3 regions of the Alcaligenes sp. SDU_A2 genome follow, and region 2 is predicted to be linked to each of the others. Evidence: predicted binding sites of a transcription regulator. Region 2 holds the regulator's gene; each other region holds the start of a gene.
What was found. The regulator LexA, encoded in region 2, represses DNA repair genes until DNA is damaged. The targets are predictions, from matches to a motif close to ACTGTATNNNNATACAGT.
Positions count from the first base shown of each region.

Region 1 (2,274 bases), 510 kb from region 2:
GCAAAATGACGCGGGCCCCGACTCGGGCCGAACGACGGTTGACCAAACTTTGCGCAAACCGTTCATCGGACAGCCACTTCTGGGCCGCCAGTTCGTCGAGCAAGGAGGCGACTTGTTCCGGGCTGTCGGCGTGCGCAGCCAGCTTGCGCCCCAGTTCCAGACGTGAGTATTCGCGCCTGGACAAATAATTCAGGGCCCTGGCCTTGAGCGATGGCCCCGCACGCTTGGGCGATGCCCCAGTCGCGACCTTGTCATCCGCAGCAAAATCCGATTCAAATTCCGCATCGCCGCCGGGCTGCCCCTGCTGCCCGGCCGACAGGGCAGCCGCATTGGAGCGCCGGCGTTGCCGACGCTCCTGGACTTCCTGCGGATCGGTTTCAAAGGGTTCGTCGTCGAACCCACCGGGCAAAATCAAGCGTCGCCTTCAGGCGCAACAGGAGCGGCGGCTGCGCGCTCCATAGCGGCCATAGGAGCCACGCCTAATTTTTCGCGTACTTTGTTTTCGATTTCCCGCGCCAGTTCAGGACGCTCTTTCAGGAATTCACGCACATTGTCCTTGCCCTGGCCGATGCGGTTGCCATCGTAGCTATACCAGGCACCGGCTTTGTCCACCACGCCGGCCTGCACGCCCAGATCAATGATTTCGCCTTCGCGCGAAATGCCGCTGCCGTACATGATGTCGAATTCGGTCTGTTTGAAGGGGGGCGCAACTTTGTTCTTGACGACCTTGACGCGTGTCTCGTTGCCCACGATTTCGTCGCCACGCTTGATGGAACCAATGCGGCGTATATCCAGGCGCACAGACGAATAGAATTTAAGCGCATTGCCGCCCGTGGTGGTTTCGGGATTGCCGAACATGACGCCGATCTTCATACGGATCTGGTTGATGAAGATGACCATGCAGTTGGCGCGTTTGATGGTGGCGGTCAGCTTGCGCAGGGCCTGGCTCATCAGGCGGGCCTGCAGGCCGGGCAAGGCATCGCCCATATCGCCCTCGATTTCGGCCTTGGGTGTCAGGGCGGCGACCGAGTCGATAACGATCAGGTCTACCGAACCGGAGCGCACCAGGGCTTCGGTGATTTCCAGGGCCTGCTCGCCGGTATCGGGCTGGGAAATAAGCAGATCGGCCAGATTAACGCCCAGCTTTTGCGCGTACTGGACATCCAGGGCGTGTTCGGCGTCGATAAAGGCGCACGTACCCTTGATTTTCTGCATTTCGGCAATGACCTGCAAAGTCAGCGTGGTCTTGCCCGAGGATTCCGGACCATAGATTTCGATGACGCGCCCTCGTGGCAAGCCGCCGACACCCAGGGCGACATCCAGGCCCAAGGACCCGGTGGAGACGACTTGGATGTCGTGTTCCACGTTGTCGTCGCCATAACGCATGATGGAGCCTTTACCAAACTGCTTTTCGATCTGCGTCAGGGCGGCCGCCAATGCTTTGGAGCGTTCCGAGGCCACTGCTTTGCTGTTTTTGTCGTCCATGAAGAATCCTTGACTATGGAATTGCGCCACGATGGCGCAGGCACGGCAATTAAATCCAAGCCTAATTATTGCATCAAATTATACTGTATATATAAACAGACATCCACAAAAGCGTGATCGGCTCCATCGTTATCCCCTACTGACCACAGCGCAGGCCCTGTGCCACAATATGAAACGGCTTTTAAAACACGGATTTAACTAGGGTCATGCGCATACTCATAGCTGAAGACGACAGCATCCTCGCGGATGGACTTTCCCGTTCCCTGCGCTACGAAGGGTACGCCGTCGATGTCGTGCATGACGGCGAAAGCGCCGACTCCGCCCTGCAGTTGCAAAGCTTCGATCTGCTCATCCTGGATCTGGACCTGCCCAAAAAACCTGGGCTGGCGGTGCTGCAATCCATACGCCAGCGTCAGGACAGCCTGCCGGTACTGATCCTGACCGCCAGTGATACGGTCGAGCAGCGCGTGCGCGGACTGGATCTGGGCGCCGACGACTACATGTCCAAGCCCTTTGCCCTGACCGAACTGGAAGCCCGTGTGCGTGCCCTGACCCGTCGCAGCACCGGCACCAGCAGCGCCCTGCTGCAGCACAAACGCTTGAGTTTCGACCTGAAAGGCCGGGTCGCCTATATAGATAGCCAGCCCTTGGAGCTGTCTGCACGCGAAACCAGTCTGCTGGAAATTTTCCTCTCGCGCAGCGGCCGGATGATTAGCAAGAACCAATTTGTGGACCTGCTGTGCGAGTGGGGCGAAGAAGTCACCCCGAATGCGATCGAGGTCTACATTC
Region 1 covers NZ_CP151273.1:1,686,594-1,688,867, reverse strand. Annotated here, with positions in the region: gene recX (recombination regulator RecX) at 1-415, opposite strand, end outside; gene recA (recombinase RecA) at 412-1,485, opposite strand; gene AADW57_RS07890 (response regulator transcription factor) at 1,692-2,274, shown strand, end outside.
Region 1: a site for LexA is predicted at 1,568-1,585, ahead of recA (recombinase RecA). Genes of this name have one in related genera too.

Region 2 (2,274 bases):
GCTTTGGCGTCTGAACCGATTGTGGTTGACTCAGCAAATTTGAACGAGTACTTGGGCGTTCGCCGTTTTTCTTTCGGCCTGGCCGAAAAGGAAAACAAAGTGGGACAGGTTACGGGTCTGGCCTGGACCGAAGTAGGCGGCGATTTGCTGACCATCGAAGTGGCGGACATGCCGGGTAAGGGCAATGTGTTGCGTACAGGTTCTATCGGCGATGTCATGAAAGAGTCGGTCGAGGCTGCCCGTACCGTGGTGCGTTCGCGGGCCCAGAAGTGGGGTATCGCAGATTCCGTGTTCGAGAAACGCGACCTGCATGTACACTTTCCTGAAGGAGCGACGCCCAAGGATGGTCCATCGGCCGGTATTGCCATTACCACGGCAATCGTGTCCAGCCTGACTGGAATTCCGGTGCGCTCGGATGTGGCCATGACAGGTGAGATCACCTTGCGTGGCGAAGTCCTGGCTATCGGCGGTCTGAAGGAAAAGCTGTTGGCAGCGCATCGCGGTGGCATCAAGACCGTGCTGATTCCCGAAGAAAACGTCAAGGACCTGGCCGAGATTCCCGATAATGTGAAGAATCATCTGGAAATCATCCCTGTGCGTTGGATTGATCGGGTTCTGGAAGTGGCCTTGCAAGATGCCGTCAAGCCGCTCAGCGATGAAGAGGTTGCCCGCCTGGCGGCCGAGGCTCTGGCTGCAAGTCGAGGCCCTGGTTCGGCACCGGAGTCCTTTAAACACTGATGCTGTGTTGATGGCGAAAAAAAACCCGAAGCGATTGCTTCGGGTTTTTTTTGGGCTGGGTCATCCGCTAGAGCGATGTCAAACCTGTGCTGTTTATGCTGTTAAGGATAGGCCCGATGCAAATTGCTTGTTGGATCGGCTTTGCAGATCTGTCCGCTGGTTGCACGGTTTAGATCCGGCGATTGCAAAAGTGGCCTAGTGCGCCCAAACGCAAGCGGGCCGTTGCGTTTGTTAGTGTAAGGGTGTGGCGCGGATCAGCCCGACAGCCACACCTTCCAGGGCCAGGGATTCGGGGTCGGTGACAACAATGGGCTCGAAATCGGGATTTTCCGGCAGCAGCACGACTTGATTGTTGGAGCGAGACAGGCGTTTAACGGTGACTTCGTCGCCGATACGGGCCACGACGATTTGACCATTGCGTGCTTCGGCGGTTTTTTTGACGGCCAGCAGGTCGCCATCCAGGATGCCAGCGTCGCGCATGCTAAGACCCCGAACGCGCAGCAGGTAATCCGGCGTTTGGTTGAACAGCGTATTGCTGACCCCGATTTCGCGTTCGATGTGTTCGGTGGCCAGAATGGGGTTGCCCGCAGCCACGCGTCCGATAATGGGTAGAAGCAGGGCGTCGGTCAGGCTGGTGAGCAAGCCGGTTTCGGCGCTATCCCGCAGGTCTGTGCCTAGCAGGCGTATGCCACGCGAAGCTCCTGCGGTCAGTTCTATGGCCCCTTTGCGAGCCAGCGCCTTCAGGTGGTCTTCGGCGGCATTGGCCGATTTGAAACCCAGTACCTGGGCGATTTCGGCCCGGGTAGGGGGGAAACCGGTGCGCTCGATTTCGGAGCGGATGATATCCAGCACTTGTTGCTGGCGCGCAGTGAGCTTGACGGTCATGGTGTGCTTTGCTGAATATATATACAGTGATGATTGTGCGTTACTTACGTTGATTTTGCAAGACTGCGTGTAGGGATGACATTAACGGTCTGCGGGCCATGCGCTTCGATTTTGTGTATACAGAACGTGGGGTGCCAATGGATGGCCGGCGGGCAAAGCGGGGTGATCGAAGGTTCCCGGCTGGCGCTGCATGCCCAAACGCTCCATGACCGCTTGCGAGGGTAGGTTCAATTCAGTGGTGTAGGCCACGATCTGCGCCAGCTTCAGTGTATGAAAACCGAAATCCACACTGGCACGGGCCGCCTCAGTGGCATATCCTTTGCCCCAGAATTCGGGCAGCAGTCGCCAGACCACCTCCACGCAGGGTTGGAAATGCAGTTTGGCCACAGGAATGTTCAGTCCTACCATGCCGACGAATTGGCCGCTGGCTTGCTCTTGTACGGCCCACTGCCCCCAGCCTTGCTGCTCAATCAGATGTTGACTGCGCTGGGCCAGCGCATCGCTTTGCGCACGGTCCAGGGTGGCAGGGTAGTACTGCAGTGCTTGCGGGTCCGCATTCAGGCGGGCGAATGCCGGCAGATCGCTTGTCTGCCAGGGGCGCAGTAACAGGCGGGCAGTGTTCAGGCTGATAGGAGAGGACATGACAGATGC
Region 2 covers NZ_CP151273.1:2,192,131-2,194,404, reverse strand. Annotated here, with positions in the region: gene lon (endopeptidase La) at 1-738, shown strand, start outside; gene lexA (transcriptional repressor LexA) at 970-1,623, opposite strand; gene AADW57_RS10210 (GNAT family N-acetyltransferase) at 1,705-2,265, opposite strand.

Region 3 (2,274 bases), 1.6 Mb from region 2:
GCGCTACGACGAATAGGCAGGACTCAAAACAGGCTGTCCAGCGTCAATTGACGCGGCTGCTGGGCGGGTAATTCGTCGATAGGCAGCAGGGCGCTGGCCTTGACCCCCAATAAACGCAAACGCCGATCCAGCACCGCGCGCTTCAGGTTCTGACGCGCGGCGGCCAAAATCGCGTCGGCCTGCAACACCGGCACCGGCAAGGACACATCGCGGGTCACGATCTGGAAATCCTCGAACTTGAGCTTGATGCCTATGGTCTGCGCGCACATGCCACACTTGCGCAGATCCTGCTCCAACTGTTCGCACAAGGACTGCAATACCGCCGACAGACGGGCACGATCCTGACGCACATGCAGGTCGCGCTCAAACGTCGTTTCGCGGCTGGTGGATTTGGGCGTGCGCTCGGTAGACAGGGGCCTGTCGTCCTGTCCACGGGAAACCGCCATCAACCATTGGGCATAGCGCAGCCCGAAATGCTCCTGCAGCAATTCGGCCGGAGCCGCCGCCAGTTCGCCAATCAAATGGATGCCCAGACCCGCCAGCTTCTGGAAGGACTTGGGGCCTATACCGTTGATCTTGCCCACCGATAAAGGCCAGATGCGCGCTGGCACATCGTCCATGGTCAGCACGCAGGCACCATTGGGCTTGTTCAGCTCCGAGGCGATCTTGGATAACAATTTGTTAGGGGTAATGCCGACCGAACAGCTCAAGCCAGTGGCCTGCCTGACGGCGCTGCGTATCTGCTCGGCCAGCATCAGGCTGTCTTGGGTACAGTGGCTAAGATCAACATAGATCTCATCGATGCCACGGTCTTCGATATGCTCGGACACCGTGGCCACGGCCTGCTTGAACAAGCGCGAATAATGCCGATAGGCCTGGAAATCGGCGGGCAGCAAAATGGCCTGGGGCGCCAGCTGGGCGGCTTTCATCAGGCCCATCGCCGAAAACACCCCCAATTGACGCGCCTCGTAGGTGGATGTGGTCGCCACCCCGCGCCCCACATAGTCGGCCAGCCGCGCCAGTTGCCAGCTGCCATCCGGCAATTGGCGTGGTGCCTGCGTGCTGCGCCCACCGATCACCACCGGCAGGCCGCGCAAGTGCGGATAGCGCAGCAGTTCCACGGACGCGTAGAACGCGTCCATATCCACATGCGCAATGCGTCGCTCTGTCCCGTGCTGCACGGCTGTTGTCGCCCCGTTACTGTATATATAAACACTATTGTAGCGCTGCCGCCGTCTTGCTTGGGCACTTGCATGCGGCGCACATCAAACCCGGGGATGATATACATCACTCAAATGCCAATCACTGACGAGAGGCTGAAAGTACTTATTGAGGCCGCTTACAGCGCTCATGTACTATGCAGCCACCCATCAGCGATACCAAACATCCCAACAGGAGGTTTTCATGAAAAAAACGTTGTTGGCCGCCACCCTGGCGGCCCTGGTCGCCGTGCCATTGGCCGGCCATGCCAAAACGCTGAAATGGTCCAGTCAAGGCGACTTCATGACCATGGACCCGCACGCACAGAACGAAAACCTCATCATTACCGCCAGTTCATACGTCTATGAACCTCTGGTGGATTACGACAAAGACTTCAAGATCGTGCCTTCGCTGGCCACCGCCTGGGAGCAACGCGAACCCACCGTCTGGCGCTTTACCCTGCGTGACGGCGTGAAATTCCACAATGGCGAACCCTTTACCGCCGACGACGTGGTGTTCTCCATCCAACGTGCCCTGGCCCCGACCTCCAACTTCAAAGCCTATGTCAATGGCGTAGAAAAAGCCGTGAAGGTGGACGAGAAAACGGTGGACATCATCACCAGCGCCCCCAACCCTGTGCTGCTGCGCCAGCTGACCAATGTGTTCATCATGAACAAAGACTGGTCGGAAAAAAACAAGGCCACCCAGCCGCAGGACTTCAACAAAAACGAAGAAACCTACTCCTCGCGCAATACCAACGGCACCGGCCCCTACAAGCTGAAGTCTCGTGAGGTGGACGTGCGCACCGTGTTCGTGGAAAACGAGCAGTGGTGGAACAAGGACAAGAAAATCGGCAACGTCACCGAAGTGATCTACACCCCCATCAAGCAAAACGCCACCCGCACGGCGGCCCTGCTGTCGGGCGAAGTCGATCTGGTGCTGGACCCGCCCGCCCAGGATCTACAGCGCCTGCGCCAGCAAGCCAAGATCGTGGAAGGCAACGAATACCGCACCATCTTCCTGGGCCTGGACCAGAAAAGCCCCGAACTGAAATACAGCAGCATCAAGGGCAAA
Region 3 covers NZ_CP151273.1:172,320-174,593, forward strand. Annotated here, with positions in the region: gene dinB (DNA polymerase IV) at 24-1,181, opposite strand; gene AADW57_RS00800 (ABC transporter substrate-binding protein) at 1,405-2,274, shown strand, end outside.
Region 3: a site for LexA is predicted at 1,200-1,217, ahead of dinB (DNA polymerase IV). Genes of this name have one in related genera too.